Regions from separate parts of the Streptomyces caeni genome, predicted to be linked through region 1. Evidence: riboswitches for the same ligand, from Rfam matches in the RefSeq annotation. Region 1 holds a riboswitch; the other holds the start of a gene.

The links. A riboswitch is a leader RNA that binds a small molecule or an ion and turns the genes downstream of it on or off. The one in region 1 is predicted to bind S-adenosylmethionine.
Region 2: another riboswitch for S-adenosylmethionine. It lies ahead of thrC (threonine synthase); the one in region 1 lies ahead of ACFSL4_RS10065 (aminotransferase class V-fold PLP-dependent enzyme).

Annotation. Positions count from the first base shown of each region.
Region 1 is NZ_JBHUDX010000024.1:35,078-50,313, reverse strand. Features, by position in the region: gene ctaE (aa3-type cytochrome oxidase subunit III) at 1-160, shown strand, start outside; gene qcrC (cytochrome bc1 complex diheme cytochrome c subunit) at 275-1,087, shown strand; gene qcrA (cytochrome bc1 complex Rieske iron-sulfur subunit) at 1,084-2,142, shown strand; gene qcrB (cytochrome bc1 complex cytochrome b subunit) at 2,139-3,776, shown strand; gene trpD (anthranilate phosphoribosyltransferase) at 3,960-5,024, shown strand; gene ACFSL4_RS10075 (PRC-barrel domain-containing protein) at 5,304-5,660, shown strand; gene ACFSL4_RS10070 (hypothetical protein) at 5,703-5,870, shown strand; SAM riboswitch class IV at 5,948-6,064, shown strand; partial or broken gene ACFSL4_RS10065 (aminotransferase class V-fold PLP-dependent enzyme) at 6,246-6,815, shown strand; gene ACFSL4_RS10060 (Lrp/AsnC family transcriptional regulator) at 6,812-7,093, opposite strand; gene ACFSL4_RS10055 (rhomboid family intramembrane serine protease) at 7,090-7,821, opposite strand; gene ACFSL4_RS10050 (hypothetical protein) at 7,978-8,217, shown strand; gene ACFSL4_RS10045 (NYN domain-containing protein) at 8,252-9,601, shown strand; gene ACFSL4_RS10040 (C40 family peptidase) at 9,941-10,975, shown strand; gene ACFSL4_RS10035 (C40 family peptidase) at 11,194-12,213, shown strand; gene ACFSL4_RS10030 (hypothetical protein) at 12,256-13,476, shown strand; gene ACFSL4_RS10025 (glycosyltransferase 87 family protein) at 13,565-14,797, opposite strand; gene ACFSL4_RS10020 (glycosyltransferase family 4 protein) at 14,939-15,236, shown strand, end outside.
Region 2 is NZ_JBHUDX010000053.1:144,570-159,805, forward strand. Features, by position in the region: gene ACFSL4_RS20095 (1-phosphofructokinase family hexose kinase) at 1-550, opposite strand, end outside; gene nagA (N-acetylglucosamine-6-phosphate deacetylase) at 726-1,868, opposite strand; gene ACFSL4_RS20105 (ROK family protein) at 1,868-2,878, opposite strand; gene ACFSL4_RS20110 (DUF3263 domain-containing protein) at 3,008-3,235, shown strand; gene otsB (trehalose-phosphatase) at 3,302-4,159, shown strand; gene ACFSL4_RS20120 (alpha,alpha-trehalose-phosphate synthase (UDP-forming)) at 4,292-5,734, opposite strand; gene ACFSL4_RS20125 (glucosyl-3-phosphoglycerate synthase) at 5,859-6,830, opposite strand; SAM riboswitch class I at 7,051-7,193, shown strand; gene thrC (threonine synthase) at 7,212-8,492, shown strand; gene ACFSL4_RS20135 (MoaD/ThiS family protein) at 8,547-8,822, shown strand; gene ACFSL4_RS20140 (cold-shock protein) at 9,272-9,475, shown strand; gene groL (chaperonin GroEL) at 9,938-11,560, shown strand; gene ACFSL4_RS20150 (NADH:flavin oxidoreductase) at 11,722-12,885, shown strand; gene ACFSL4_RS20155 (MFS transporter) at 13,141-14,628, shown strand; gene ACFSL4_RS20160 (PTS transporter subunit EIIC) at 15,025-15,236, opposite strand, start outside.

The sequences.
Region 1 (15,236 bases):
GGGCGGCCTCGTGGCCTTCCTCCTGGTCCTGGGCCGCACCTACGCGGCGCGCAGGTTCACTCACGAGCAGGCGACCGCCGCCATCGTCGTGTCCTACTACTGGCACTTCGTCGATGTCGTCTGGATCGGCCTCTTCGCCACGATCTACATGATCAAGTAGACGGCCGCTGGCCGCGGCGGACGGTCACCCGATCCGGGAGAACCGATCGCCCGCGACGAACCGGTCCCAATTCCAGAAGCACCGACGCAGAAGATCCTGACACCGGGGTAATCCGTGAAAAAGCTCTCCGCACGACGACGCCATCCGATGGCGGCGCTCGTCGTCCTACTCATCGCGCTGACGCTCTCCGGGGGGCTCTACGCCGCGTTCGCGCCCGCGGACAAGGCGCAGGCCGATGACAGCGCCCAGTCCCTCGCCATCGAGGAGGGCAAGAAGCTCTACTCGGTGGGCTGCGCCAGTTGCCACGGCACCGGCGGTCAGGGCAGCTCCGACGGCCCGAGTCTGGTCGGCGTCGGCGCGGCGGCCGTCGACTTCCAGGTCGGCACCGGCCGCATGCCGGCCGCGACCTCGCAGGGCGCCCAGGTCCCGAAGAAGAAGAACATCTACACCCAGGCCCAGATCGACCAGCTCGCGGCGTACGTCGCCTCCCTCGGCGCCGGCCCGGCCGTCCCGTCGAAGAACGACTACAGCCCCGAGGGTGCCGACATCGCCAAGGGCGGTGAGCTCTTCCGGACCAACTGCGCGCAGTGCCACAACTTCACCGGCAAGGGCGGGGCGCTGACGCACGGCAAGTTCGCACCGAACCTCGAGGGCGTCGACCCGAAGCACATCTACGAGGCCATGCAGACCGGCCCGCAGAACATGCCGTCCTTCCCCGACACCACGATGTCCCAGCAGAACAAGAAGGACATCATCGCGTACCTGAACGCGGTCAACGGTGACCAGACGGAGAACCCGGGCGGCCTCGAGCTGGGCGGTCTCGGTCCGGTCTCCGAGGGCCTGTTCGCCTGGATCTTCGGACTGGGCGCCCTGATCGCGGTCGCCGTCTGGGTCGCCGCTCGGACCGCAAAGGCCAAGAAGTCATGAGTAGCCAAGACATTCCAGAAGAGAACCTGCCCGCTGAGCAGGACACCGCACCCGGTGCCGTGACGGTGGCGGACGAGGAGAACCCGTTCGCCGACCCGGGCCTGCCGCCCCACGAGCACCGCGTCCAGGACATCGACGCGCGCGCCGCCAAGCGCTCCGAGCGCACGGTCGCCCTGCTGTTCACCGTGTCGATGCTGGCCACCCTCGGCTTCATCGCCTCGTACGTCACGATCCCCGGTGACAAATCGATCTACGTCTTCCCGATCGGGCACATCAGCGCGATGAACTTCGCGCTGGGCCTGACGCTGGGCGTGGCGCTGTTCGCCATCGGCGCGGGCGCCGTCCACTGGGCCCGCACCCTGATGTCCGATGTGGAGATCGCCGACGAGCGTCACCCGATCGAGGCGTCGCCCGAGGTCAAGTCGAAGGTCATGACCGACTTCCGGCAGGGCGCCAAGGAGTCCCAGCTCGGCCGGCGCAAGCTGATCCGCAACACGATGCTCGGCGCGGTCGCCCTGGTGCCGCTCTCCGGCCTCTTCCTGCTGCGCGACCTCGGTCCGTTGCCCGGGACGAAGCTGCGGCACACGGCGTGGCGCAAGGGCAGGCTCCTCGTCAACATGAACACCAACGAGCCGCTGCGTCCGTCCGACGTCGCGGTGGGCTCGCTGACCTTCGCCAAGCCCGAGGGCCTGGAGGAGACCGACGAGGACTTCCAGAAGGAGATCGCCAAGGCGGCCTTGATGATCGTCCGGCTGCAGCCGGGCAACATCAAGGACAAGAAGGAACTCGAGTGGTCCCACGAGGGCATCGTGGCGTACTCGAAGATCTGCACCCACGTCGGTTGCCCGATCTCCCTGTACGAGCAGCAGACGCACCACGCGCTCTGCCCGTGCCACCAGTCCACCTTCGACCTCTCCGACGGTGCCCGAGTCATCTTCGGCCCGGCCGGTCACGCCCTGCCGCAGCTGCGCATCGGCGTCAACGCGGACGGTTACCTCGAAGCGCTCGGCGACTTCGAGGAGCCCGTCGGTCCTTCCTTCTGGGAGCGCGGATGAGTACTACGACGACCAACGAGTCCCGCTCGCGCGGGAGGGCACCGGCCGGCGAGCGCGTCGCCGACTGGGCGGACGGCCGACTGGGGATCTACTCCCTGGCCAAGGCCAACATGCGCAAGATCTTCCCCGACCACTGGTCGTTCATGCTGGGCGAGATCTGCCTCTACAGCTTCATCATCATCATCCTCACGGGTGTGTATCTGACGCTGTTCTTCCACCCGTCGATGAACGAGGTGGAGTACCGCGGCAGCTACGTCCCGCTGCAGGGCCAGCTGATGAGCGAGGCGTTCAACTCGACGCTGCACATCAGCTTCGACGTCCGCGGCGGTCTGCTGATCCGGCAGATCCACCACTGGGCGGCGCTGGTCTTCCTCGCCGGCATGTTCGTGCACATGATGCGCGTGTTCTTCACGGGCGCGTTCCGCAAGCCGCGTGAGATCAACTGGCTGTTCGGCTTCCTGCTGTTCGTCCTGGGCATGTTCACCGGCTTCACCGGTTACTCGCTCCCGGACGACCTGCTCTCCGGCACCGGTGTCCGCTTCATGGAGGGCGCGATCCTGTCGGTGCCGATCGTCGGCACGTACCTGTCGTTCTTCCTCTTCGGCGGCGAGTTCCCGGGCGGCGACTTCGTGGCCCGCTTCTACTCGATCCACATCCTGCTGCTGCCGGGCATCATGCTCGGCCTGGTGGTCGGCCACCTGATCCTGGTCTTCTACCACAAGCACACGCAGTTCGCGGGTCCCGGAAAGACGAACAACAACGTCGTCGGCATGCCGCTGCTGCCGGTGTACATGGCGAAGGCCGGAGGCTTCTTCTTCCTGGTCTTCGGTGCCATCGCGATCGTCGCGGCGATCGCCCAGATCAACCCGATCTGGGCGATGGGCCCCTACCGTCCGGACCAGGTGTCCACGGGCGCCCAGCCGGACTGGTACATGGGCTTCTCCGAGGGCCTGATCCGTACGATGCCGGGCTGGGAGATCAACTTCGCGGGCCACACGCTCGTCCTGGGCGTCTTCATCCCCCTGGTGATCTTCCCGCTGATCCTGGTCGCGATCGCGGTCTACCCGTTCATCGAGTCGTGGGTCACCGGCGACAAGCGCGAGCACCACATCCTCGACCGCCCGCGCAACGCCCCGACGCGCACCGCCTTCGGCGCCGCCTGGATCGCCTGGTACTTCGTGCTGCTGGTCGGCGGTGGAAACGACCTCTGGGCCACGCACTTCCACCTGTCGATCAACGCGATCACCTGGTTCGTCCGCGTCTCGTTCTTCGTGATGCCGGTGCTCGTGTTCATCATCACCAAGCGGATCTGCCTCGGCCTCCAGCGCCGCGACCGCGACAAGGTGCTGCACGGCCGCGAGTCGGGCATCATCAAGCGGCTGCCGCACGGTGAGTTCATCGAGGTCCACGAGCCGCTCAGCCAGGAGCAGCTGCACACGCTCACGGCGCACGAGCAGTACAAGCCGGTCGAGATCGGCCCGACGGTCGACGAGAACGGCGTCGAGCGGAAGGTCAAGGGCTCTCAGAAGCTGCGCGCGAAGCTCAGCAACGCCTACTACGGGGAGGACAACCAGATCCCCAAGCCCACGGTCGAGGAGTACAAGGAGATCACGAGCGGCCACGGCCACCACTGATCGCTGCGCGCGCCACGCCACGGTCGAAGGGCCCCGTCCAGTGCATGGACGGGGCCCTTTGCCGTGCCCCGGGGTGGATAGGGTGGAGCTGTCCCCGAACGGGGGGACGAGGACCCGTCCGCGGCACGGCGGGGGTCCGGAGGAGAACCCAGTCCCCTTCGGGACATGACCCAGGAGCGGCTCATGAGCGCTGTGCACCCCGCTGGAGGCGACACCGCGGCGGGTCGTTCCTGGCCCCAGGTGCTGAACGGGCTCCTCGACGGCCGCGACCAGAGTGCGGACGACACGGCCTGGGCGATGGACCGGATCATGCGCGGCGAGGCGACGGACGCCCAGATCGCCGGGTTCGCGGTCGCCCTGCGGGCGAAGGGCGAGACGGTCGAGGAGATCACCGGACTCGTGCGCGCGATGTACGAGCACGCGAATGTGATCGAGGTGCCGGGACAAACGGTCGACATCGTCGGCACGGGCGGCGACGGCGCCAGGACCGTGAACATCTCCACGATGTCGTCGATCGTGGTCGCGGGCACGGGCGCGAAGGTCGTCAAGCACGGCAACCGTGCCGCGTCCTCCGCCTCCGGGGCCTCGGACGTGCTGGAGAAGCTCGGGGTCAATCTGGAGCTGACGCCGCAGCGGGTGGCGGAAGTGGCCGAGGAGGCGGGGATCACCTTCTGCTTCGCCGTGAAGTTCCACCCGGCGCTGCGGCACGTGGCCGCGGCACGCGGGCAGCTCGGCATCCGGACGGTGTTCAACTTCCTCGGTCCGCTGACGAACCCGGCCCGGGTGAGGACGCAGGCGATCGGCGTCGCCGATCCCAGAATGGCGCCGATCATGGCCGGGGTCTTCGCGGAGCGCGGGAACTCGTCCCTGGTCTTCCGGGGCGACGACGGCCTGGACGAGCTGACGACCACGTCGACGTCCCGGGTGTGGATCGTGCGCGACGGCAAGGTCACCGAGGAGTCCTTCGACCCCCGGGACGTCGGCATCGAGCTGGTCCCGGTGGAGGCGCTGAGGGGCGCCGACGCGTCGTACAACGCCGATGTCGCGCGGCGGCTGCTGGAGGGCGAGACGGGGCCGGTGCGCGATGCGGTGCTGCTGAACTCGGCGGCGGCCCTGGTGGCGCTGGAACCGGGGGAGGGCCCGCTCGCGGACCGGATCCGGGCGGGGATGGAGAAGGCGGCGGTGTCGATCGACTCCGGGGCGGCCAAGCGGGTCCTGGACCGGTGGGTGGCGGTCAGCAACGCGTAGCGCCTGCGGGGCCGGGGCTTCTCAGGGCCGCGGTCCCCCGGGGACGAGCGGGCGGCGGGGCCGAGCGGCCGCCTCGGGGACGATCGGCCCCGCCGCGCATCGCCCCCCGTGCTGCTGCCGCACTGCGGCGGGGAAGCCGCCGTCCGGGTGGTAAAAGGCCAGGTCAAGCGCGCGACGGAGACGCGGCCGGAGTACAGTGAACGCGTGGCGGTTCCCGCCGGTCACGCCCGCACCGGCCGGAACGCCCGTGGGAGACCCGCCGGTCGCAAGGAGCGAGGCATGATTCACTCAGCCGATATCCGCGAATGGCGCAATCAGGATGTGATCGACCCCAGGGGCCGCAAGATCGGGGCCCTGGAGGCCGTCTACGTGGACACCGCCACCGATGCGCCGGCCATGGCCACCGTCCGCACCGGACTGCCCACCCGCTACAAGCTCGTCTTCGTCCCCCTCGACGAGGCGACCCTGGGGCCGGGCTATGTGAAGGTGGCGCACCCCAGGGGGCTGGTGAGGAAGGCGCCGTCCATGGGTGTGGACGATGTCCTCCCGGTCGAGCGGGAGGCCGAGGTCTACCAGCACTACGACAAGCCCTACGAACCCGGAGCCGACCGGGGACGCCGCCTGGCGCGCCGCTGAACAGCGCGTCGGGCGCGGTACCGACGGAGGATGTGGTCGCTCATGGCGCTGTTCCTGTTCCTGATCATCGTGGCGATCGCGCTGGGTCTCGTGGGCGCGGTCGTCAAGGGGCTCTTCTACCTTCTGGTCATCGGCATCGTGGTCTTCGTGGCCGCTTTCGTGCTGCTCGGTGCGCGCTGGTCCCGCTCGCGCCGGCGCCCCGTGCGGTGAGACGGGCGTCCGGTGACCGTCCCGGTATCCGGACAGACATGGCGGTCGGACGGTCACGTCCCGTAGTGTCGCGGCCAGGTCATGAGCGACAGTCATTCGGCCCCGGCCGGCTGTCCGGCAACCCTCCGTCCGTGGCGGGGTGCCCCGGGTGAAGACCGGGCCGCAGGCAGCGAGGTCTGCGGCAAGCGCGGACCCCTCGCCTCACCAGGGGTCCTGGTCGTCCGAGGGAGCCTTTCCGTGAGCAAGCGAATGCGCTAGGGCCGCAGAGCCCCGCCTCCGCATCCTCCTTCTCACCCTTCTCCGTGCCGCCGACGCTGACGCGCGCCCTCCGGCGTGCCGCCCGGCACGGCGATCTCACCTGCCTCACGGGAGTGCGCCCATGCCATCGCCTCCGCCTGCAAGGCGCTCACCGAGGCCAGCTTCGACACCCTCGTCGCCCGCGAGCAGCACCTGATCCGCACGGTCCGCGAGGGTCTCGCCGAGGTCCCCGGGGCCAGGATCCTGTCCCTCTTCGGCGACGACGCGCCGCGGGTCGGGGTCATCTCCTTCGTCGTCGAGGGCTGGAACAGCTCCCGCTTCGCCGCCGCGCTCTCCGCCGAGTACGGCATCGGCGTCCGCGACGGCCTGTTCTGCGCCCACCCGCTGGTGCGCATCCTGGTCGGCGGCGATCCGCGGAGCAGGGATGCGTGCGGCACCCCCGGCGACCGGCCTCTCGACGCGATCCGCGTCAGCTTCGGCGCGGGCACCCCCGACGAGCACGTGGAGCGCTTCCTCCACGCGGTGGGACGGCTCGTCCGCGACGTCCGGTGCGGTTCGGCGGCGCCCCGAAGGGGCGCGGGGAACCGCACGACCGGCCTCCCCCAAGCTCTCGACTGCGTTCGAGCAGGGGGCACCCCCCTCGCACCGGCAGGTGGCGTAACGGACTTCCAGCGAAACACCCCCTAGTTGTCGAGGCCGATCGCGAACGCCGCCTCCAGGTCGTGCTGCGAGTACGTACGGAAGGCGACGTGGGTGTCCGTGGCCAGCACGCCCGGGATCTTGCTGATCCGGCCGGGGATGACGTCCGCCAGGTCGTCGTGGGCCTTGACCCGGACCATGGCGACGAGGTCGTACGTACCGGTGACGGAGAAGACCTCGCTGACGCAGTCCAGCGCGGCGATCGACTCGGCGATCTCGGGGATCCGGTCCACGCTGGTCTTGATGAGCACGATCGCGGTGATCACGGCTGGTGTTCTCCCTCGGGGGCCTGGGCTGGGGGTTTCACCCTACTCGTACGCCCGTAGCGCACCCAGGCGTAGACGAACCCCAGGGAGAAGCCCACCAGGTGGGCCAGGTACGCCACCCCGGGACCCTGCGTGGTACGGCCCGCCGCCATCCACTGCAGGGTCGCCCAGAAGGGCAGCACCACCCAGGCGGGAAAGCGCAGCGGCAGGAAGAGCAGGAACGGGAAGAGACTGGTCACCCGGGCCTTGGGGAACAGGAACAGAAAGGCGCCGAGGACCGCGGAGATCGCTCCGGACGCCCCCACCAGCGTCTGCGCCGACCCGGCGTTGGCGGCGGCGTAGCCCAGCAGCGCGAGATAGCCGCAGCCCGCGTAGAACAGGGCGAACTCCACATGGCCCATCCGCTCCTCGGCCATCGCCCCGAAGACGTAGAGGAAGAGCATGTTGCCCAGCAGATGTACCCAGCTTCCGTGCACGAACAGCGCCGTCGCGGGGGTGAGCGCGGTCCGCGGCGCCCCGCCGAACAGCTCGACCGGCACCACGCCCCAGCGGGCGAAATAGGCCCGCTGCGCGGCGGGCAGAGCGTCCCCGGACCCGTAGGCCGGGTTCAGCCCCGAGGCCGGCCCGAGCAGGAAGATCAGGCAGCACAGGGCGATCAGTCCGTAGGTCACCGGCGCCGACTGGCCCCGCAGCGCTCGGGCGGCCGCCCTGCTCCAGGTGCTGATCATGGAACAGAGCATGGCGTAACGGGACCGATCCGCACAGAGTGCCTCGCCGCGGGGTACGGGCGGGCGGCGAGTACCCGCCAGGCCGTAGGGTTACGAGCCACACGCTCCAGGGAAACTGGCGCATCACGGAGACTGGAAGAAGGAAGAGCAGCCACGATGACGGTTCCCCTGCCGACGGAGAAGACCCGCTGGCGCTGCACGCTCTGCGGCAACCTGACGCGGTTCGACGTGACCCGCTCGTCGAAGGTCGTCGAGTACGTGCACCTGGATCTGGCCGGAGAGCCGACGGTCGAGGAGCGCGAGGTGGTCAGTGAGACCATCGAGTCGGTGCGTTGCCGCTGGTGCAACGCCGTGGACCAGGTGGAGCTCGTGGACAGGCCGGGCGCCGGCTCCTGAGGGAGGCGGTCCCGCACAGGCATTGGGGTGACGGATGGTGGAGACCACGGGCGGGGAGCCGGCCGACGGCACCGCTGAGGTGCTCGACCGTCCGCTGCCCGAGGGTGTGCGCCGCCGGGTCGTGCAGATCGTGTCCGACGGATTCGGCGGCCTGACCCTCGGCGACCTGCCCCCGCAGCTGCGGCAGTACGCCCGGTTCGCCCCGAACCGCCGGGTCAAGTTCGCCGGCAACGCCATGGCGGCGGCCCTGGAGACGGGCGCGCTGTTCCGGCAGCGCATCGCGGAACGGCTCAGAGAGGCCCAGCCGGAGCTCGCCGGCGCCCTCGACTCCGGCTCACCGCCCCCGGCCGCGGACCCGCTCGACGTGGCGGCCGCGGCCTACGTACTGCGCCCCCCGGGCTGGGTGAAGCTGGTGACCGCCGCAGGCGAGGAGGCCCAGCGCGCGGACGCCGAGCGGGCCGACGAGGAGAGCCGGGCCGAGCTGGAGCGGCTGCGCGGGGAGCTGGCCGCCGCCCGCGACCGGACCCGCGCCGAGACCGAGCGGCTGCGTGGGGAGCTGGACTCGGTGCGCAAGGAGGCCGAATCGCTCCAGCGCAAGCTGCGTGCCGCCCTCAGTGACGTCAAGCGCGGCGAGGCCGCCCTGCGCAAGGTGCAGGGGGAGATCGAGGCCGTGCGCGCCGAGGGCCAGGCGCAGATGTCCGCGGCCGAGGGCGAGAACCGCCGGCTCAAGGCGCGCCTCGGCGAGGCGGAGGCGGCCCTGGAGGCCGCCCGCAGGGCGGCGCGTGAGGGGCGCAGCGTCGAGGACATGCGGGTACGGCTGCTGCTCGACACGGTGCTGGAGGCGGCACAGGGGCTGCGGCGGGAGCTTGCGCTGCCCCCGGTGTCGATGCGGCCGGCTCAGACCGTGGACGCGGTCGAACCGGGACGTATGACCCCCAAGGACATCGCCGCCCGCGCCTTGTCCGAGCACGATCCCGCGATCCTGGACCAGTTGCTCGCGCTGCCGCAGGCGCATCTGGTCGTCGACGGCTACAACGTGACCAAGACCGGCTATCCGCAGATGCCGCTGGAGAAGCAGCGGCTCAGGCTCCTCGGGCAGCTCTCTCAGCTCGCCGCGCAGACCGGCGCCGAGGTCACCTGCGTCTTCGACGGGGCCGAACTGGCCGCGCCCGTGCTGCTCGCGCCGCCGCGCGGGGTGCGGGTGCTGTTCTCCAAGCCGGGCGTCACCGCCGACGAGCTGATCCGGCAGTTGGTGCGCGCGGAGCCGCCGGGCCGGCCGGTCATCGTCGCTTCCACCGACCGCGAGGTGGCCGACGGGACCGCCAAGGCGGGCGCGCGCCCGGTCGCGTCCGCGATGCTGCTGAAGCGTCTGTCCCGCGGCTGACGGCGTCGGCTCCCCCGGGTGTGGCGTCGCCGAGCCTCGCACACCGGTACGCCCCATGCGTACCGAAAGAACCAAGCGCAACATCCGTCGGGGATGCCCGAATTGGCGGATCCTTCACGCAACGTAGGGTCAAGCTGACATCACCGCATGTGAGTTGAATGCAAAGAATGCACGTCGCGGCGGAGTTTTTTGCCGCGGGGATTTGAACTGATCACAAGAAGGTCACTAGGGTCTGGCCTCGAACCTCCGCTCGGGTGATCACTCATCGGGAGTGACGGCGGAGGGGCACCGCCCACCGGCGTGTCGGTAGGCGGCTGGAGGAAGAAGGAGCTCGCCTCCGTGGCGTCCCACCGTCGACCCAAGCAGCCGAACCGCGCACGTGTGACCGTGCTCACCAGTGTCGCCGCCGCCGCCGTGGCGCTCAGCGCCCAGGCCGCCAGCGCCGCCCCCAGCGCGAAGCCGAGCAAGGACGAGGTCAAGTCCAAGGTCGACAAGCTCTACGAAGAGGCGGAGAAGGCCACCGAGATGTACGACGGGGCCAAGGAGAAGCAGGAGAAGCTGGAGAAGCAGATCTCCACCCTGCAGGACAAGGTCGCCCGCGGTCAGGACGAGCTCAACCAGCTGCGCGACAGCATCGGCACGATGGCCAGCGCCCAGTACCGCACCGGCAGCATCGACCCCTCCGTGCAGCTCTTCCTCTCCTCGAACCCGGACGACTTCCTCGACAAGGCCTCCACGCTCGACCAGTTGAGCAGCCAGCAGGTCGAGGCGCTGAAGAAGATCCAGGAGAAGCAGCGCGAGCTGGCCCAGGAGCGCAAGGAAGCCTCCGACAAGCTCAAGGACCTCGCCGACACCCGCGCCGAACTCGGCAAGAAGAAGAAGGAAGTCCAGGGGAAGCTCGCCGAGGCGCAGAAGCTCCTCAACAGCCTGACCGCCGCAGAGCGCGCGGCCCTGGCCGCGCAGGACGCGCGCGCGAGCCGCGCCAGCGAGCGCAGCGTCCTCAGCGGCTCCAGCAGCGCCGCCTCCGGCCGGGCCGCCGCCGCGTTCTCCGCCGCGCAGAGCAAGATCGGCTCGCCCTATGTCTACGGCGCCTCCGGCCCCTCCTCGTTCGACTGCTCGGGCCTGACCTCCTGGGCCTACGCGCAGGCCGGCGTCTCCATACCGCGCACATCGCAGGCGCAGGCCAACGCCGGCACCCGCATCTACAGCGCCAGCGACCTCAAGGTCGGCGACCTGGTCCTCTTCTACGGCGATCTGCACCACGTGGGCCTGTACGCGGGCAACGGCCAGGTGCTGCACGCACCGCGCACCGGAACCGTCGTGCGCTATGAGTCGATCGGCAACATGCCCTTCCAGTTCGGCGTCCGCGTCTGACGTCCCCCCGCGGCTTCTCCGCCCGCCCGAACGGGCGAATTCCAGCGGCTCCCGCTGACCCCGCGTCCCGCCGATGACCTGCGTCAGCGGCGGGACATCGCGTTTCGGGGCGCGTCGGGGTTCTTTGGTCCCCGAGTGATCACCCGGCTACTGTCTGCCGCGTTCTTCCCCCGGCCGTGCGGCGGGGGTTCGTTCAGCGGAAGGGAGTGCGACCGGTCGTGGGGTCCCATCGCCGCCTTGCACCATCCGGCCTCGGCCGGGGCCATGGCGCCACAGCCGCAGTCCTGTCCGCCGCGGCCGCCGTCGCCGCGGCACTCGGCACCGTACCGGCGGACGCGGCCCCGTACGACGGCCCCCGGGCCGCGGTGGACCGGCTGTACCGGGAGGCCGAGCAGGCGACCGAGGCGTACAACACGGCCGAGGAGCACGCCCGTTCGCTGCGCCGCCAGGTCGGCCAGGCGCAGGATCGCATCGCCCGGGAGCAGGACCGCGTCGACACTCTCCGGGACGCGCTGGGGGCGCTCGCCGGGGTCCAGTACCGCTCCGGCGGCCTCGCCCCCACCCTCGCGCTGCTGTTCTCCGACGACCCGGACGAGTACCTCGACAAGGCGGCCGTGCTCGACCGGATCGGCGTCCGCCAGGCCCGGCAGCTCGGAAAACTCCGCTCGGCGCTGCGCGAGTTGGGACAGGAGCGGGCCGAGGTGGCCGACAAGCTCGCGGAACTGGACAAGAGCCGCAGGGCCGTGGCGCGGCACAAGAAGACCGTCGAGCGCAAACTCGCCAGGGCGCAGCGGTTGCTCGGCTCCCTCTCGCTGGCGGAGCGCGCAGCCTACGAGCGGGCGTCCCGCTCCGGCCGGCCGCTGCCAGGCCTCTCCGCCGTCGCCCCGGCGAGCGGCCGTGCCGCCGCGGCCGTCGCGGCGGCACGCTCCGCGCTCGGCCGCCCGTATGTGTGGGGTGCCAACGGGCCGGGCGGCTTCGACTGTTCGGGCCTGATGCAGTGGGCGTATGCGAGGGCGGGCGTCGGACTGCCGCGCACCTCGCAGCAGCAGCGGTACGCCGGCCATCCGGTGCCGCTGTCCGGGGCCCGCCCCGGCGACCTGGTCGTCTACCGCTCCGACGCCAGCCATGTGGCGATGTACGTCGGGGGAGGCCGCGTCATCCACGCGCCGCACCCGGGGGCCGCCGTGCGCTACGACCCGGTCGGGATGATGCCGGTGTCGTCGGTCATCAGACCCTGACCACGGCGCCCGGCCGGGCCGGCCTGCGCGTACGATCGGCGCGTGGCTGGGCGTGGGCGTGGGCGGGGAGCGGCGGCGGCCTGTGTGCTGCTGCTCGCCGGGCTCGCCGGCTGCGGCGCCCCGGCGGCGCCCGACACCCAGACGGCCGCCGTGCAGCGGCTGCTCGACCGGCGGGCGACAGCCGTTCTGCACCGGGACCGGCCCGGGTTCCTGGCCACCGAGGCCCCCACCGGCGACGCGGCGGGACGGCCCGCGGCCGGTGCCGCCGGGTTCGACAACCTCCGCGCCCTGCCCCTGGCGGCCTGGTCCTACCGACTCACCGCCCTGCACCGCACCGGCGACCGGGCCACCGCCGACGCCGAGCTGCGCTACCGGGTCGAGGGCTACGACCGGGCGCCGGTCACCACCGCCCGGGCGCTGCGGCTGGTCCGCACCGGCGGCCGCTGGTACATCAGCTCCGACGCACCCGCCCCGAGGGCGGCCGGGCAGCTCTGGGAACAGGGGGTCGTCGAGGTGGTCCGCGGCACGCACAGTCTCGTTCTCGGGGTGGGACAGCCGCGGCGCGTCCTGCGCGGCTACGCGCGCCTCGCGGACCGGGCGGTACCCGCCGTGACCGGGGCCTGGGGCACCCACTGGCCGGGGCGTGTCGTGGTCGTCGTCCCGCGGTCGCTGGAGGCGATGGCGGAGCTGCTCGGCGCGCCGGCGTCCGGCTACCGGGGCATCGCCGCGGTCACGACCGGCGAGGCGGGGGGCACCGGGCGGGCGCCCGCGGACCGGATCGTCGTCAACCCCGACGCGTACGCGATGCTGGGCGGCTCGGGCAGACAGATCGTCCTCAGCCACGAGACCACCCATGTCGCCACCCGCGCCGCCACCACGGCGGCGACGCCCCTGTGGCTGTCCGAGGGGTACGCCGACTGGGTCGGCTACCGCGGCGACAGCCGCACACCCGCCCAGGTGGCCCCCGAGCTGGACCGCTCCGTCGCCCGTGGGCGTGTCCCCGCCACACTGCCGGCGGACGCGGACTTCGCCTTCAGCGGGGACGCCGGGAGGCTGGCGCAGGCGTACGAAGGCGGCTGGATGGCCTGCCGGCTCATCGCCGACCGCTGGGGAGCGGCCCGGCTGAACGACTTCTACCGGGCCGTGGGAGCCCACCGGCGGCGGGAGGGCGCGGTCGAGGCCGCGCTGAAGGGGGTGCTCGGCACGACGCCGGAGGTGTTCACACGGCAGTGGCGGGCCTATCTGAAGGCCCACCTGGGCTGACGTCGGGGCCCGGAGCGGCCGGGATCTCCTGGGCGCTCGCCCTCTCCACGGCGCTGCAGTGGGGCGGGCTGCTCCTGCCGGCGCGCCGTCAGGAGGGCGTCAGCGTCTCCTGGGTGCGGGCGGCCTGAGGCGGTACGGTCGGGGCGGGCCGCGAGACGGTGCCGAGCCACAGCTCCCGGGCGGCGGTCACCGTGGCCAGCGCCAGCAGGCCGTTGCGCACGAGCAGCAGTGAGACGCCGAGCCGGTCGCCGGCGACGACGTCCGCGAAGAAGACGGGGAACTCCAGGACGGTCGCGAGGCAGCCGGCCAGGACCAGCCCCGCGGGCAGCGCCATCCGGCTGCCGTGGAAGCACAGGCAGACGGCCGCGAGCCCGACCAGCCACACCATGTACTGCGGGCTGATCACCCTGCTGGTGACCGTGGACATCAGTACCGCCGCGAAGGCCGCGTCCGCGAGTGTGTGCACGTGCATGCGCCGGACGCTCACCCGCCACAGCAGCAGCCAGCCGAAGGCGCCGGCGGTCAGGAACAGGGCGGCGGTGCTGATCCAGTCGACGTACGGGCCGGCGAACTCCACCGAGCCGTAGTGGAAGACCACCCGGCCGCTCCAGCCGGCGTGCCGGGCCACCTGGAAGACCAGCGCGCCCAGCGACTCGACCTCGGTGCCGCGGTCGCGCTGGGAGGTCAGGAAGGAGAAGGCGCCGGGCATCGTCAGACCGAACAGCAGGGCGAGGCCCCCGGCCACCACCGCCGCGGACACCCAGGCCCGGCGCCTGACGGCGGCCACCAGCAGCAGCGCCGGCCACGCCTTCAGCAGCGCGCCGAAGCCCGCGAGCGCGCCCATCACCCGAGGGTGGCGGGTCCCGGCCAGCAGCGCGGCGACCGCCACCGCCGTCACCATCACGTCGTAGCGCGCGTACACGGTCGGGCCGAGCAGCGGGACGCCGATGGCCCAGACCCAGGCGCCGCGCAGCGTGCTGCCGGGGCGCATTCCCGCGGACTGCAGCAGGCAGAAGACCGTGAGGTCGGCGAGGAAGGCCAGCACGTAGAAGCCCTGCGCGTAGTCGAGGAAGGGCAGCAGCGCGGGGGAGAGGACCGCGAGCGCGGCGGCGGGCGGGTACTGCCAGGTGACGTCGTCGTGCGGGAAGGCCCCGGTGCGCAGGGTGCCGTACCAGCCGTGGTAGATCACGGAGACGTCGGTGGTGACGTCCGGGCCGGGGAAGGCGCGCACCTTGAAGACGAGGAGCAGCAGGGCCAGTCTGCTCAGGCCCCAGGTGACGAGCAGCCAGACCGGGAACCGTCGTGTGTCCGTGATGCCCACCTGAGCCCCTGTTCCTGTCGTGTCGTCCCCTTGGCGCCGTGAAGGGCCATGATTCCGCGTCAGCCCGTGCCAGGGCCATGAAGCGCGGCCGTGCACGGCAGTGGGGACGGCCGCACGCCGGGTTCGGTACTGTCGACGGCGATGCACAAGACGCTGATCGTGACCAACGACTTCCCGCCCCGCCCGGGTGGCATCCAGGCGTTTCTGCACAACATGGCGCTGCGCCTGGACCCCGGGCGGATCGTCGTCTACGCCTCCACCTGGAAGCGCGGCAGGGAGGGCGCCGAGGCGACGGCCGCCTTCGACGCCGAGCAGCCCTTCCCCGTCGTACGGGACCCGACCACGATGCTGCTGCCCACGCCGGGGGCCACCCGGAAGGCGGTGGGGCTGCTGCGGGAGCACGGCTGCACGTCGGTGTGGTTCGGGGCGGCGGCGCCGC
Region 2 (15,236 bases), on a different contig from region 1:
TGACGATGTCAGGGCGCGCGGCCACCCCGCGGCGCAGCGGCTCGCCGCTCGTGTCCAGCAGGACGGGTACGCCCGCGGCCCGAGCGGTCCGCACCAGCTGGGCGTACGCGCCCACCGGCACCCCCGGCGGCAGGCTGCCGCACAGGGCCACCGCGGAGGCGGAGCGCACCAGGTCCTCGTACTTCGCGAGGAACGCCGACCACTCGGCGGGAGCGATCGCCGGACCCGGCTCGTTGAGCTGGGTGGTGTCACCCGTCGTCTCGTCGACCACCGCGATGGTGCGCCGGGTGGCGCCGCCGACCGTGACGAGCGCGTCCCGGACGCCGGGCGTGCCGGCGAGCTGGTCCCGCAGGGAGCGGCCCGTCGCACCGCCCGCGAAGCCCGCGGCGGTCACCGCGTGGCCGAGGGCGGCGAGCACCCGGGCCACGTTCAGGCCCTTGCCGCCGGGCCGTTCGGTCACATCGGTCACCCGGTGCGAGGTGTGCGGCCGCAGTGCGCGTACGTGGTAGGTGATGTCGAGAGCGGTGTTCAGTGTGACCGTCAGGATCACCTGGAGGGCCTCCCTCGAAGTCGTCGCGGCGCCTTCCGTGCGACCTGCGCCGGTCGCGTACGCCCCGTCCCGGAATGCTTCGGCCGACGGTGTGTGCGGCGGCTCGATCATGTCAAATGAGGTGGCGGTCGGCCCAGCCCCCGGGTCGACCGCCGTACGCCAACAAGTGGATGAATCATCCCAGTTGGGGATCGACCACCCAGGCGCCGCGGCGCATCACGCCCTTGAGGCGGAAACCGGCGTCCAGCAGCACCAGGTCGGCGTCCTTGCCGGGCTCCAGGGAGCCCACGCGGTCGTAGAGGCCCAGCAGCCTGGCCGGGTTGGCCGAGATGGCCGCGACGACGTCCTCCACCGGCAGCCCGTCGACCGTGACCGCCCGCTGGAACGCGCGGTCCAGGGTGAGCGTCGATCCCGCGATGGATCCGCCCTCCACCAGCCGCGCCACCCCCTCGCTGACCTCCACCTCCAGCGGGCCGAGCACATACCGCCCGTCGCCGAAGCCGGCCGCGTCCATCGCGTCCGTGATGAACGCCACCCGCCCCGCGCCCGCGTGACGGAACGCCAGCCGGAGGGAGGCCGGGTGCAGATGGGTGCCGTCGTCGATCAGCTCGACCGTGATCCGCTCGTCCTCCAGAAGCGCGGCGACGGGGCCCGGCGCGCGGTGGCCGAGCTGCGGCATCGCGTTGAAGAGATGGGTCGCGACGGTGGCGCCCGCATCGATCGCCGCCGCGGTCTGCTCGTACGTCGCGTCCGTGTGCCCGATCGCCGCGATCACGCCGTGCTCGGCGAGCAGCCGCACGGACTCGATGCCGCCGGGCAGTTCGGTGGCGAGGGTGACCATCTTCGCCCGGCCGCGTGCGGCGTCGATCAGCTTGCGGACCTCCGCCGGGTCCGGGTCGCGCAGCAGCGCCTCGGAGTGCGCGCCCTTGCGGCAGGGCGAGATGAACGGTCCCTCGAAGTGGACGCCGGCGATGTCACCCTGCTCGGCGAGCTCCGACAGCAGCCCGGCCTGCCGGGAGAGGAAGTCCAGGTCGGCGGTGACGGTCGAGGCGACGAGGGTGGTGGTGCCGTGCAGCCGGTGGGTGCGGACGGCCGTCAGGACCTCCTCGGCTGTGCCGTGGAAGGAGGCGCCGCCGCCCCCGTGGTTGTGCATGTCGACGAAGCCGGGGACCAGCCAGTGCCCGCGTACGTCGATGATCTCCGCGTCCCGCGGGGCCGTGCCCGCGATCCGCGTGCCGTCGACGATGACGCGGCCGTCGGTCGCGGTCCCGGTGGGAAGTACCACCCGGGCACCGGCGAGAACCTTGCTAGGGGCCATCAGGCGGTTACCTCCGAACGGTCAGTGGTGTGTAGGAGATCCCAGGCGAGGAGCCCAGCGCCCAGGCATCCGGCGGAGTCCCCCAGCGCCGCGGGGACGATCGAGGGGAGCTGCTGGAAGGTGACCCGCCGCCGGACGGCGTCCCGCAGCGGTGCGAACAGGACTTCCCCCGCCTCGGCCAGCCCGCCGCCGATGATGAGCGTGCCGGGGTCCAGCAGGGTGATCGCGGTGACCAGCCCGTCGGCGAGCGCGTCCACGGCCTCCCGCCAGACACGGACGGCGTTCGGGTCACCGGACGCGACGGCCTTCGCGCAGGCCGCGGCGTCCGCCCCCGGGTCCCCGCATGCCTGGGCCCACGCCTCGCTGACAGCGGCGGCTGACGCGTAACGCTCCAGGCAGCCGCGCTGGCCGCACGGGCAGGGGGTCCCGTTGGGCCGTACGACAATATGGCCGATCTCCCCTGCGAAGCCGTGGGCGCCGGCCTCCACCCGGCCGCCCACGCCGATGGCGCCCGCGATGCCGGTACCGAGGGGCACGAACAGGAAACGGTCCGCTCCCCTGCCCGCGCCGATCCGGCCCTCGGCGAGCCCGCCGGTGCGCACATCGTGCCCGAGCGCGACGGGAACGCCGCCGAGCCGGCGGCCGAGCAGGTCGCGCAGGGGCACGTCGCGCCAGCCGAGGTTGGCCGAGTAGCGGGCGATGCCGCGGTCGGCGTCGACGATGCCGGGGACGGCGACGCCGACCGCGGACGCGGGTTCGCCGAGATGCTGCTCGCCGTGGGCCCGCAGCTCGGCGGCGAAGGAGAGGATCGACTCCACCACGGCGTCGGGCCCGCGCTCGCGCCCGGTCGCCCGGCGCGCCCGGTGCAGCACGGGCAGGCCGGGTGCCTGCCGTGGCGGCCGCTGATCCGAGCCGCTGCCAAAAGGCCCGGACGGCGCCGTGTCCCCGGCCCCGACCAGGGCGGCCTTCATCCCGGTGCCGCCCACGTCGAGGGCGATGACATGTCTCACGAAGGACAGTGTGGCGCCTGAACCCTGAAGAGGTCTAGTCCACTCGCGGGGTGGGGTCTGCTACCGGTGCCGTTCGAGGCCGACACCGCGGACTCGTCGGCCGGCCGAGGCGCCGGATACCGTTCCCCCATGGACGACCTCACCGCCCGCGAAAAGGCCATCCTCGCCCTGGAGGGGCGCAGCTTCCCCGGGGCGGGCGCCAAGGAGCGTGCAGTGCGCGAGCAGCTGGGACTCGCCCCGATCCGCTACTACCAGCTGCTCAACGCCCTCCTCGACGACCCCCGTGCCCTCGCCCACGACCCGGTCACCGTCAACCGCCTCCGCCGCGTCCGTGACTCCCGCCGCGCCGAGCGCTGACGGACCGCGACCGGGGCGCGCCCCGGGCCATGCGTGAGCCCGGCCCCCCGCGGATAGGGTCGTGTCATGGGCAGCCACACGGACTCCTTGCCGATCCCCACCACACCGGCCGGACGTGACGGTCTCGACGCCATCCTCGCCCGGCCCGGCCGGGCCGTCCTCGCCTTCGACTTCGACGGGACGCTCGCCCCGATCGTCCCCGACCCCGACCAGGCCCGCGCCCACCCCGACGCGGTCCCCGCCCTCGCCGCCGTCGCCCCCCGGGTCGCCTCCGTCGCGATCGTCACCGGCCGCCCCGCCGATGTCGCCGTCCGCTACGGCGGTTTCGCCGGGGTTCCCGGGCTCGAACGCCTCGTCGTCCTCGGCCACTACGGCGCCGAACGCTGGGACGCCCGCACCGGCACCGTCACCGCCCCCGCCCCGCACCCGGGTATCGCCGCGGTGCGCGCCGAACTCCCCGGCGTCCTCGCCGGCTCCGGCGCCGGGAGCGGCGCGCATGTCGAGGAGAAGGGGTTCGCCGTCGCCGTCCACACCCGCCGCGCCGAGGACCCGCAGGCAGCCTTCGAGGCCCTGCGCGAACCCCTCGCCGACCTCGCCACCCGCCACGGCCTGGTCGTGGAACCGGGACGGCTCGTCCTGGAGCTGCGCCCGCCGGGCATGGACAAGGGCAAGGCGCTGCTGGAGTGGGCCCGCGCGACGGGCGCCGAGGCCGTCCTGTACGCGGGTGACGACCTCGGGGACCTCCCCGCCTTCGCCGCCGTCGACAAACTCCGCTCCGACGGCGTCCACGGCCTGCTGGTCTGCAGCGGCAGTGACGAGGTCACGGAACTGGCCACACGCGCGGACCTGGTGGTCGACGGCCCGGCGGGAGTCGTACGGCTCCTGAGGTCCCTGGCCCACCGACTGGCCGAAGCGCCCCGGTGACGAGCCAAGGGCCCCGGTCACGAGCTACGGACCCTGTTCCACGAGCCGAGCGCCCCGGTGGGCCGCAGCGGCCCGGCCCCCGTCCGGGGGCGGGACCGCTGCGGTCCACCAGGTGGACGGAAGCGGCCCCTCTCACTCGTCCAGCGCGGCCAGCTGGTCCAGGAACCACCGGGCCGGGGGGAGCGCCGTGGCCTGCGCGGCCAGCCGCTTCGTCCGCTCGGCGCGCTCGTCCGCCGGCATCGACAGGGCCTCGTGCAGCGCCACCGCCGTGCCCCGGATGTCGTACGGGTTCACCGTCACCGCGTCCTCGGCCAGCTCCTCGTACGCACCCGCCTCCCGCGACAGCACCAGCGCACAACCCTCGTCGGAGACCACCGGGACCTCCTTGGCGACCAGGTTCATGCCGTCCCGGATCGGGTTCACCAGGGCCACGTCCGCCAGCCGGTACGCGGCCAGCGAGCGCGCGAAGTCGTCCTTCACATGCAGTTCCACCGGGGTCCAGCCGGGCGTCCCGTAACGCGAGTTGATCTCCTGGGCGACCCGCTGGACCTCCGCCGTGTACTCCCGGTAGACGGCCAGGTCCTGGCGGGAGGGGTAGGCGAAGGCGACGTGGACGACCCGCTCGCGCCACTCGGGACGCGACTGGAGCAGCTCCTCGTAGGCCAGCAGCCCCCGCACGATGTTCTTCGACAGCTCCGTGCGGTCCACCCGCACGATCGCCTTGCGGGCGCTGCCGTCGGGCGCCGTGCCGATCTGCTCCCGCAGCGTGCGCATCCGGTCGTCCACGTCCGGCTCGTGCGCCCGCCTGCGCAGGAAGTCCCCGTCCGCGCCCAGCCCGTGGACGCCGATGCGGGTGCCCGAGGGGATGCCGGGGCCGAGGACCGCGTGGCAGCAGTCCGTGAACGCGTCCGCCCACCGCCGGGTGAGGAACGCCGCCCGGTCCGCGCCCAGGATCCCGCCGAGGACCTGCGCCGCGATGTCGTCGGGCAGCAGCCGGAAGTAGTCCGGCGGCGCCCACGGCGTGTGCGAGAAGTGGCCGATCCTGAGGTCGGGACGCAGTTCGCGCAGCATCCGGGGGGCCAGGCTGAGGTGGTAGTCCTGGATGAGGACCGCCGCCTCCTGGGCCGCCTCCTGGGCCAGCGCCTCGGCGAACGCGCGGTTGTACGCTTCGTACGACGCCCAGCGCCGCCGGAAGTCCGCGTCGAAGACCGGTTCCAGCGGGGTCTGGTACAGCATGTGGTGCACGAACCACAGCACTGAGTTCGCGACGCCGTTGTAAGCGTCCGCGTGCACCTGCGGGGCGATGTCGAGCATCCGCACCCGCTGCCCGCCCGTGTCCGACGGATCGAGTGCGCCACCCGTGCGGCGTACGGCCTCGCGGTCCCCGTCGTTCAGCGCCGCGCACACCCACACCGCGTCCGCCTCCGGGCCGATCGCCGACAGGCCCGACACCAGCCCGCCCCCGCCGCGCCGGGCCGTGAGCGTTCCGGTCTCGTCCAGCGCGTAGGAGACCGGGCCGCGGTTGGACGCGACGAGGACACGAGCGTGATGCGAAGCCACATGCGTGGAAGCCATGCCTCGAAACCTAGCCCGACCCGAAAACGCTCAAACGTACGGCTCGGCCGTATGCGGAACCGTATACAACGGCCGAAACCGGCGCCGGGCCGCGGCGCCGGCCCGCGCCCCCGAAGGGACGTGGTCAGGCGGCCCTGCGCTCCGCGTACTCCTCGACCTCGGCCATCGGCGGCCGCTCCTCCGTGTCCACGCGGTACGTACGCGGCTCGAAGCCGTCCGCGCCCCGCTCGAACTGGGTGAGGGAGGGGCGGATCAGATGGCCGCGGGCCAGCCGCAGCTGCGCGGTGCGGTAGATCGCGGCGGCCATGCGGCCCAGCGCCTGGCCGTCCTGGTGGCGGTGGATGCGCACGCCCACGTCGACCTGGGCCAGCGCGTCCAGGCCCACCAGGTGCAGGGCGTCGACCAGCATGCCCAGCTCCACCCCGTAGCCGACCGGGAACGGGAGTCGCTCCAGCAGTGAGCGGCGGGCCGCGTACTCGCCGCCGAGCGGCTGGACGAAACCGGCCAGCTGCGGCCAGTGCATGTTCAGCAGCGGGCGCGCCATCAGCTCCGTGACGCGCCCGCCCTGGCCCGCGGCGGCCGTGCCGGAGGGGCCCTCGCCGGCCAGCGTCAGCGGCCGGTCGTACATCGCCTTCACGAGGTCCACGCCCGGCTCGGTGAGCAGCGGGCCCACGATCCCGGAGACGAAGTCCGACGAGAACTCCTTCAGGTCCGCGTCGATGAAGCAGACGATGTCCCCGCCGGTCACGAGGAGGGAGCGCCACAGCACCTCCCCCTTGCCGGGCACCGCCGGGATACGCGGCAGGATGGCGTCGCGGTGCACCACCCTCGCCCCGGCCGCCGCGGCGACCTCGGAGGTGCGGTCCGTGGAGCCGGAGTCGACGACGACGATCTCGTCGACGAGCGGAGCCTGCTGCATGAGGTCGTGGCGGATGACGGAGACGATCTCACCGACCGTCTCCTCCTCGTTGAGTGCGGGCAGCACCACACTGACCGTGGAGCCCGAGGCGCGTTTCGCGGCCAGGATCTGGTGGAGCGGACGGTCGGTCACGGACCAGGAGCGGGTGCTCAGCCAGCGCTCGACTTCTTCCAGCACAGTCTGCGGCTCCTCACGTTCGGCGGACGACGGTACGTTCGATGGACAGCGGTCGTCAAAGGCGATCAGCGGATCTCCGAATGGGTCTCGGGGTGTGATCCGTCTCGCGGTTCGGACGACTATCTCAACTCTGCTGGCCTTCGGTTACAGTCTTGAACAACGCCGGTGACCATCGCATGTCGGGGCCGCCGCTGCCGATACCAGTGAAACAACCGCATACAGCTCATCCAGAGGGGCAGAGGGACACGGCCCGATGAAGCCCCGGCAACCCTCCAGCCGGCACTCGTCATCACAGCGAGGCTCCCGGCTAGGGAAGGTGCCAAATCCGTCTCACGGCGAGATGCGTCGTGAGGAAGATGAGGAGAAAGGGCCTCGCCTCACATGGCTGCGCAGACAGTTGCAAACACCACGAACTCCGTGAATCTCGGTCCCGCCGCGGCCCTGTCCTGCCGTGAGTGCGGCCACCGCGTGCCGCTCGGCCCGGTCTTCGCCTGCGAGGAGTGTTTCGGCCCGCTGGAGATCGCCTACGACTTCTCGGACTATGACACCGAGGAGCTGCGGAAGCGGATCGAGGCGGGCCCCGCGAACATCTGGCGCTACGCGCCGCTGCTGCCGGTTCCGGCGGACGTCGCCGAGAAGCCGAACCTCAACCCGGGCTGGACCAAGCTGGTCAAGGCCGACAACCTGGCGCGCGAGCTGGGCGTGACCGGTGGGCTCTATGTGAAGGACGACTCCGGCAACCCGACGCACTCCTTCAAGGACCGGGTGGTCGCCCAGGCGCTGGAGGCGGCGCGGGTCTTCGGCTTCACCACCCTCTCCTGCTCCTCCACCGGCAACCTCGCGGGCGCGGTCGGCGCCGCGGCGGCCCGTGCCGGACTGCGTTCCTGCGTCTTCATCCCGCACGACCTGGAGCAGGGCAAGATCGTCATGGCCGCGGTGTACGGCGGCGACCTCGTCGGCATCGAGGGCAACTACGACGACGTGAACCGCTTCTGCTCCGAGCTGATCGGCGACCCGGCCGGAGAGGGCTGGGGCTTCGTCAACGTCAACCTCCGGCCGTACTACGCGGAGGGGTCGAAGACCCTGGCGTACGAGATCGCCGAGCAGCTGGGCTGGCGGCTGCCGGACCAGATCGTGGTCCCGATCGCCTCCGGCTCGCAGCTCACGAAGATCGACAAGGGCCTGCAGGAGCTGATCAGGCTCGGGCTCGTCGAGGACCGGCCGTACAAGATCTTCGGCGCGCAGGCCGAGGGCTGCTCGCCGGTGTCGGTCGCCTTCAAGTCGGGCCACGACGTCGTCCGGCCGCAGAAGCCGGACACCATCGCCAAGTCGCTGGCGATCGGCAACCCGGCGGACGGCCCGTACGTCCTCGACATCGCGCGCCGCACGGGCGGCGCGGTGGAGGACGTGAACGACGAGCAGATCGTCGACGCGATCAAGCTGCTCGCCCGCACCGAGGGCATCTTCGCGGAGACCGCCGGCGGCGTGACCGTCGGCGTCACGCGCAAGCTCGTCGAGAACGGCGTCCTCGACCCGGCGAAGTCCACGGTCGTCCTCAACACGGGTGACGGCCTCAAGACCCTCGACGCGGTGGCCGGCACGGGTCTGACCGCGACCATCCGCCCCACCCTCGACTCGTTCCGCGAGGCCGGCCTCGCCTGACCTCCTGCCCGCCCCATCCCCTGCCAGCCGTACTCCGACCGGAGGTCGAACCCCATGAGCGTCACCGTCCGCATCCCCACCATCCTGCGCACCTACACCGGCGGCCGGGCCGAGGTGCCCGCCGAGGGCGCGAACCTCGCCGAGGTCATCGCCGACCTGGAGAAGAACCACACCGGCATCGCGGCCCGTGTCCTGGACGACCAGGGCAAGCTGCGCCGCTTCGTCAACGTGTACGTGAACGACGACGACGTCCGCTTCGAGCAGGGCCTGGAGACGGCGACGCCGGACGGTGCGGGCGTCTCCATCATCCCGGCGGTCGCGGGCGGCTGACGGTCACTCGGCGGAGTGTTCGTTACCCTCGGTAAGGGTGAACGCCGAGAGTTCATCGAATTGCCCTCTCCGCGGGAGAAACGGAGGGGGCAATTCTCCATGGTTGAGCAGGGTACAGTTGGGGAACACGCTCCCGGTTTCCCCACCGGGGCCCATGAGTTCCTGCCGTGCATCCGGCAAGAAGTAGCCAAAGTGTGCAGCGCTTTTGCGCCATTCGCTCCTTTTGCCGGGCCCGACTTGCCCTGAAGTCGGGCGAATTCTTCGTACATTCCCGACCGGCCATGCCCGGAATTCTCGTCCGATTGACCTGTTGCAGACGGCAGTTGGACAGATACATTCAGCCGCGGTCGACGCGTTCCGGCGCACGCCCCCAACCGTTGGGGGGTGAGGTCTGACCCGGATCCGCGAAGTGTGGATCTGTGCAAGGGCCAGTAATAGGGGAGTTAGGCATGGCTCAGGGCACCGTCAAGTGGTTCAACGCGGAGAAGGGGTACGGCTTCATCGCGGTCGACGGTGGTGCGGATGTATTCGTCCACTACAGCGCCATCCAGATGGACGGCTACCGCACCCTGGAAGAGGGCCAGCGGGTCGAGTTCGAGATCTCGCAGGGGCAGAAGGGTCCGCAGGCCGACATGGTCCGCGTGGCCGGCTGAAGTACGCGCCGACGACTGAACTGATCGACGTGTCGAGGGGCCCGTATCCCACCCGGGATACGGGCCCCTCGGTCCAGGTGGCCCCGAATGCCATCCGGAATCGCGCGAGCCTTTGCCGCTCGTGCCACCACCTGACCCGTCCCCTCACGGGACGGGCCTGACGCCTGCGCCCTGACGCCCCGCCACCACCCCCCGACGAGCCTGCTTCGCGGGCGTGCCTTGCGCCCACCGGTCTCCCGGCCGCCACCTCTCATCGAGCCTGCTTCGCGGGCGCGCCTTGCACTCGGGGGGGTCGAGTGCTAATCATTGGCGTTAGCACTCTGAAGGTGAGAGTGACAATGAAGGACCGGGTCGGTGAGGCCACGGACCGGATGGGGCAAGGAACCACCGGCCGGGGCCGTCCGTCGCGGGCGCGGGCGCGGTCCGAAGTAATCACCCCCAGTCCTGGGAGGACCACTTCACATGGCCAAGATCATCGCGTTCGACGAGGAGGCGCGGCGCGGCCTCGAGCGCGGCATGAACCAGCTCGCGGACGCCGTCAAGGTGACCCTCGGCCCCAAGGGCCGCAACGTCGTCCTCGAGAAGAAGTGGGGCGCCCCCACGATCACCAACGACGGTGTCTCCATCGCCAAGGAGATCGAGCTCGAGGACCCGTACGAGAAGATCGGCGCCGAGCTGGTCAAGGAAGTCGCCAAGAAGACGGACGACGTCGCCGGTGACGGTACGACCACCGCGACGGTGCTCGCCCAGGCGCTGGTCCGCGAGGGCCTGCGCAACGTGGCCGCCGGCGCCAACCCGATGGCCCTCAAGCGCGGTATCGAGAAGGCCGTCGAGGCCGTCTCCGCCGCACTGCTGGAGCAGGCGAAGGACGTCGAGACCAAGGAGCAGATCGCCTCCACGGCCTCCATCTCCGCCGCCGACACCCAGATCGGCGAGCTGATCGCCGAGGCCATGGACAAGGTCGGCAAGGAAGGCGTCATCACCGTCGAGGAGTCGCAGACCTTCGGTCTGGAGCTGGAGCTCACCGAGGGTATGCGCTTCGACAAGGGCTACATCTCGGCGTACTTCGCCACCGACATGGAGCGTATGGAGGCCGTCCTCGACGACCCGTACATCCTGATCGCCAACTCCAAGATCTCCGCGGTCAAGGACCTGCTCCCGCTCCTGGAGAAGGTCATGCAGTCGGGCAAGCCGCTGCTGATCATCGCCGAGGACGTCGAGGGCGAGGCCCTGTCGACCCTGGTCGTCAACAAGATCCGCGGCACCTTCAAGTCCGTCGCCGTCAAGGCCCCGGGCTTCGGCGACCGCCGCAAGGCCATGCTCGGCGACATCGCCATCCTCACGGGCGGCGAGGTCATCTCCGAGGAGGTCGGCCTCAAGCTGGAGAACGCGACCCTGGACCTCCTGGGCCGCGCCCGCAAGGTCGTCATCACCAAGGACGAGACCACCATCGTCGACGGCGCCGGCTCGGCCGAGCAGGTCGCGGGCCGCGTGAACCAGATCCGCGCCGAGATCGAGAACAGCGACTCCGACTACGACCGCGAGAAGCTGCAGGAGCGCCTGGCGAAGCTGGCCGGCGGCGTGGCCGTCATCAAGGCCGGTGCCGCCACCGAGGTGGAGCTCAAGGAGCGCAAGCACCGCATCGAGGACGCCGTCCGCAACGCGAAGGCGGCCGTCGAGGAGGGCATCGTCGCCGGTGGTGGCGTGGCCCTGCTGCAGGCCTCCCAGGTCTTCGAGAAGCTGGAGCTGGAGGGCGACGAGGCCACCGGTGCCGCCGCCGTCAAGCTGGCGCTCGAGGCCCCGCTGAAGCAGATCGCCGTCAACGCCGGCCTGGAGGGCGGCGTCGTGGTGGAGAAGGTGCGCAACCTGACCCCGGGCCACGGCCTGAACGCCGCGACCGGCGAGTACGTCGACCTGGTCAAGGAAGGCATCATCGACCCGGCGAAGGTGACCCGTTCCGCGCTGCAGAACGCCGCCTCCATCGCTGCGCTGTTCCTCACCACCGAGGCCGTCATCGCCGACAAGCCGGAGAAGGCCGCCGCGCCCGCCGGCGGCGGCATGCCGGGCGGTGACATGGACTTCTGAGCCTGAAACCAGGCTCGGACCCGGTCCGTTCCACCGAGGGCGGCACTCCCCGGAAACAGGGGGTGCCGCCCTCGGCCGTATCCGGGATCACACCGAAGTGCGGCACTGATACGGAATGCCGTGGTCCGCGGAGCGGTTGGAGCGCATGAGCATGCGTATGCATGCGCCCGGCGCATCCGCACCTCGGCAAGGAGCTTCCCGTGTCCGTCTCCGCCTCCCCGTCCCGCGCGGCCGAGATCCTCTCGCAGCCCATCGCGCTCAACGGCCTGACCGTCCCCAACCGCATCGTGATGGCGCCCATGACCCGTCAGTTCTCGCCGGGCGGCGTTCCGGGCGAGGACGTGGCCGCGTACTACGCGCGCCGCGCGGCCGCCGGCGTGGGCCTGATCGTCACCGAGGGCACCTACGTGAACCACGGGTCGGCCGGTCAGAGCGACCGCGTCCCGCGGTTCCACGGCGAGGAGCAACTGGCCGGCTGGGCGAAGGTCGCCGAGGCCGTGCACACCGCCGGCGGCACGATCGTGCCGCAGCTGTGGCATGTCGGCATGACACGCAAGGCCGGCGCCCCGCCCGTCCCCGACGCGCCGGCCGTCGGTCCGTCCGGCCTCCGTCTCGACGGCACCGAGGGCACGGGCAGGGCCATGACGCCGCAGGACGTGGACGACGTGATCGCGGCCTTCGCCGACGCGGCCGCCGCGGCGGAGCGGATCGGCTTCGACGGCGTGGAACTGCACGGCGCGCACGGCTATCTGATCGACCAGTTCCTGTGGGCGGGCACGAACCGCCGCACGGACGGGTACGGCGGCGACGTCGTGGCCCGTACGAGGTTCGCGACCGAGATCGTGGCGGCCGTACGCGCGGCGGTCTCGCCGTCCTTCCCGGTGATCTTCCGCTTCTCGCAGTGGAAGCAGGAGGTCTACGACGTCCGGATCGCCGACACCCCCGAGGAGCTGGAGGCGATCCTCACCCCGCTCTCCGCAGCCGGAGTGGACGTCTTCCACGCCTCCACGCGCCGCCACTGGCTCCCGGAGTTCGACGGCTCCGATCTCAACCTGGCGGGCTGGGCCAAGAAGCTCACGGGCAAGCCGGTCATCACGGTCGGCTCGGTGGGCCTGGACGGCGACTTCCTGCACGCGTTCCGCGGCGAGGGCGCGCCGCTCAAGGGCATCGACGGCCTGCTGGACCGCCTGGAGGCGGGGGAGTTCGACATGGTCGCCGTCGGCCGCGCCCTGCTCCAGGACCCCGAGTGGGCCCAGAAGGTCCTCGAGGGCCGCTTCGACGAACTGAAGCCGTACGACGCGGCGTCGCTGAAGACGCTGAACTGAACCTTCGCCCCGATTCCTGATCCCCGATCCCCGATCCCCGATCCCCGATTCCTGATCCCTGATCGCCGATCGCCGGGGCGGCGCCCTGCCTGGACCCGCGGGCAGGGTGCCACCCCCGGCGGGGCGGCGGGCGTCGGCCTGTCGGGGTGGGGAGGGCGCCCCTGAATTCCGCCGGATTTTCGCTTGCTTAAGTCAATCAATACGATTAGGTTGCTTGAGTCAAGTACATCTGCTGTCCGACGGAGGACCCCTGCCATGTCCGACGCCCCTTCCCCGCCCGCCACGACCGGGGAAGCCCCGCCGCGCCCGAACACCGTGGTGGCGGTGCTGGCCTTCGCCGGAATCGTCGTCTCGCTGATGCAGACCCTGGTCATCCCGATTGTCACCGAGCTGCCGCAACTGCTCCACGCCGCGCCGTCGGACACCGCCTGGGCCATCACCGCGACCCTGCTCGCCGCCGCCGTCGCCACCCCCGTGATGGGCCGGCTCGGTGACATGTACGGCAAGCGCCGCATGCTCCTGTTCAGCATGTGCATGCTGGTGGCTGGATCGGTCACGGCCGCCCTCAGCGACTCCCTGACCCCGATGATCGTCGGACGGGCGCTGCAGGGCCTGTCCTCCGGTGTCATTCCGCTCGGCATCGCCATCCTGCGCGACGAGCTGCCCGCCGAACGGCTCGGCTCCGCCACCGCGATGATCAGCGCCTCCCTCGGCGTCGGCGGCGCCCTCGGCCTGCCCACTGCCGCGGCCATCGCCGACACCTTCGACTGGCACGTGCTGTTCTGGACCTCCGCCGTACTCGGCGTAGTGGCCGCCGTCCTCGTCCTCGTCCTCGTGCCCGAGTCCTCGGTGCGCACCGGAGGGCGCTTCGACCTGCCCGGCGCCGTCGGCATGGCGGCCGGACTGATCTGCCTGCTGCTGGCGATCTCCAAGGGCGCCGACTGGGGCTGGGCAAGCGACACCACCCTCGGCCTGTTCGCGGCGGCCGTCGTGGTCCTCTCGGCGTGGGGCTTCTACGAACTGCGCGTCAACGAGCCCCTGGTGGACCTGCGCACCACCGCCCGCCGCCAGGTGCTCGTCACCAACCTCGCCTCGGTGGCGATCGGCTTCGCCATGTTCGCGATGTCCCTGGTCATCCCGCAGGTCCTGCAGATGCCCGAGCAGACCGGCTACGGCCTGGGCAAGTCGATGCTCACCGCCGGCCTGGCCATGGCGCCGTCCGGCCTGGTGATGATGGCCCTGGCCCCGGTGTCCGCGCTCGTGTCACGGGCCAGGGGCCCCAAGGTGACCCTGATGATCGGCGCCCTGATCGTCGCCTCCGGCTACGCCCTGAACATCGCCCTCATGGACCAGGTGTGGCACTTCGTGCTGGTCTCCTGCGTCATCGGCGCCGGCATCGGCTTCACCTACGGCTCCATGCCCGCGCTCATCATGGGCGCCGTGCCTGCGTCCGAGACGGGCGCCGCCAACAGTCTCAACACCCTGATGCGGTCCATCGGAACGTCCGTCGCCAGCGCCGTCGCCGGTGTCGTCCTGGCCCATATGACCATGTCCCTCGGCCCCGTCACCCTGCCCTCCGAGGACGCCTTCCGCACCGTCCTGATCACCGGGGTCGTCGCCTCTCTCCTCGGCTTCGCCGTCGCCGCCTTCATCCCGCGCCGCCGCCCGGCCGACACGGAGCCGGCACCCGCCTCCGGCGGCCCCGGCGGGCAGGCCGCGGAGGTGTCCGGGGCCAGGGCGTAGAACCTCCGTACCGCCGGGTGCGGGAGGGCTGGCGGGGCGCAGGAGCCGACCGGCGGGGCAGACGAACTGATCAGCGGTCGTATCCGTTGCGTCGAAGGCGTTGCGTCGAAGGCGTTGCGTCCCCGCGACGAGCGGGTGACTTCCGGGCGAGGCGCGAACGGCTCGGACGACGGCGCGGACACAGTACCCCGGGTGGTGGAACGGCCGCAGGCCCGCTGTGGCCGCGAGCCGGTCGCCGCGACGGCAGCTCCCCCAGGCGTGGGGCCCCGTCCCGTTCCATGGCACGGGACGGCCCGGATCGGAGCCGGAGCCGGTGGGGCCCGCGCCGCCGCGTGAGGTGCTGCGGCAACGGGTGCGGCGGATGAACCGGGACCGCCGCCCCTGGTGAGCGGCCGCTCATCGCCTCCCGGGTGAGGAATCGGAGACGGGAGCCGTGGCCACCTCGGCCGCGGTTCCCGCTCCCGGCCCCGCTCCCGGGGCCGTTTTGGTTGCCGCCGCCAAGGCCGCCCCCGGCGCCGTTCCCCCTCCGAAGCCGAAGAAGTACGTCGCTGCGAAGCCCACCAGGTAGCCCGTCAGCAGGCCGCCCGCGTAGATCGCCGCCGTCAGGG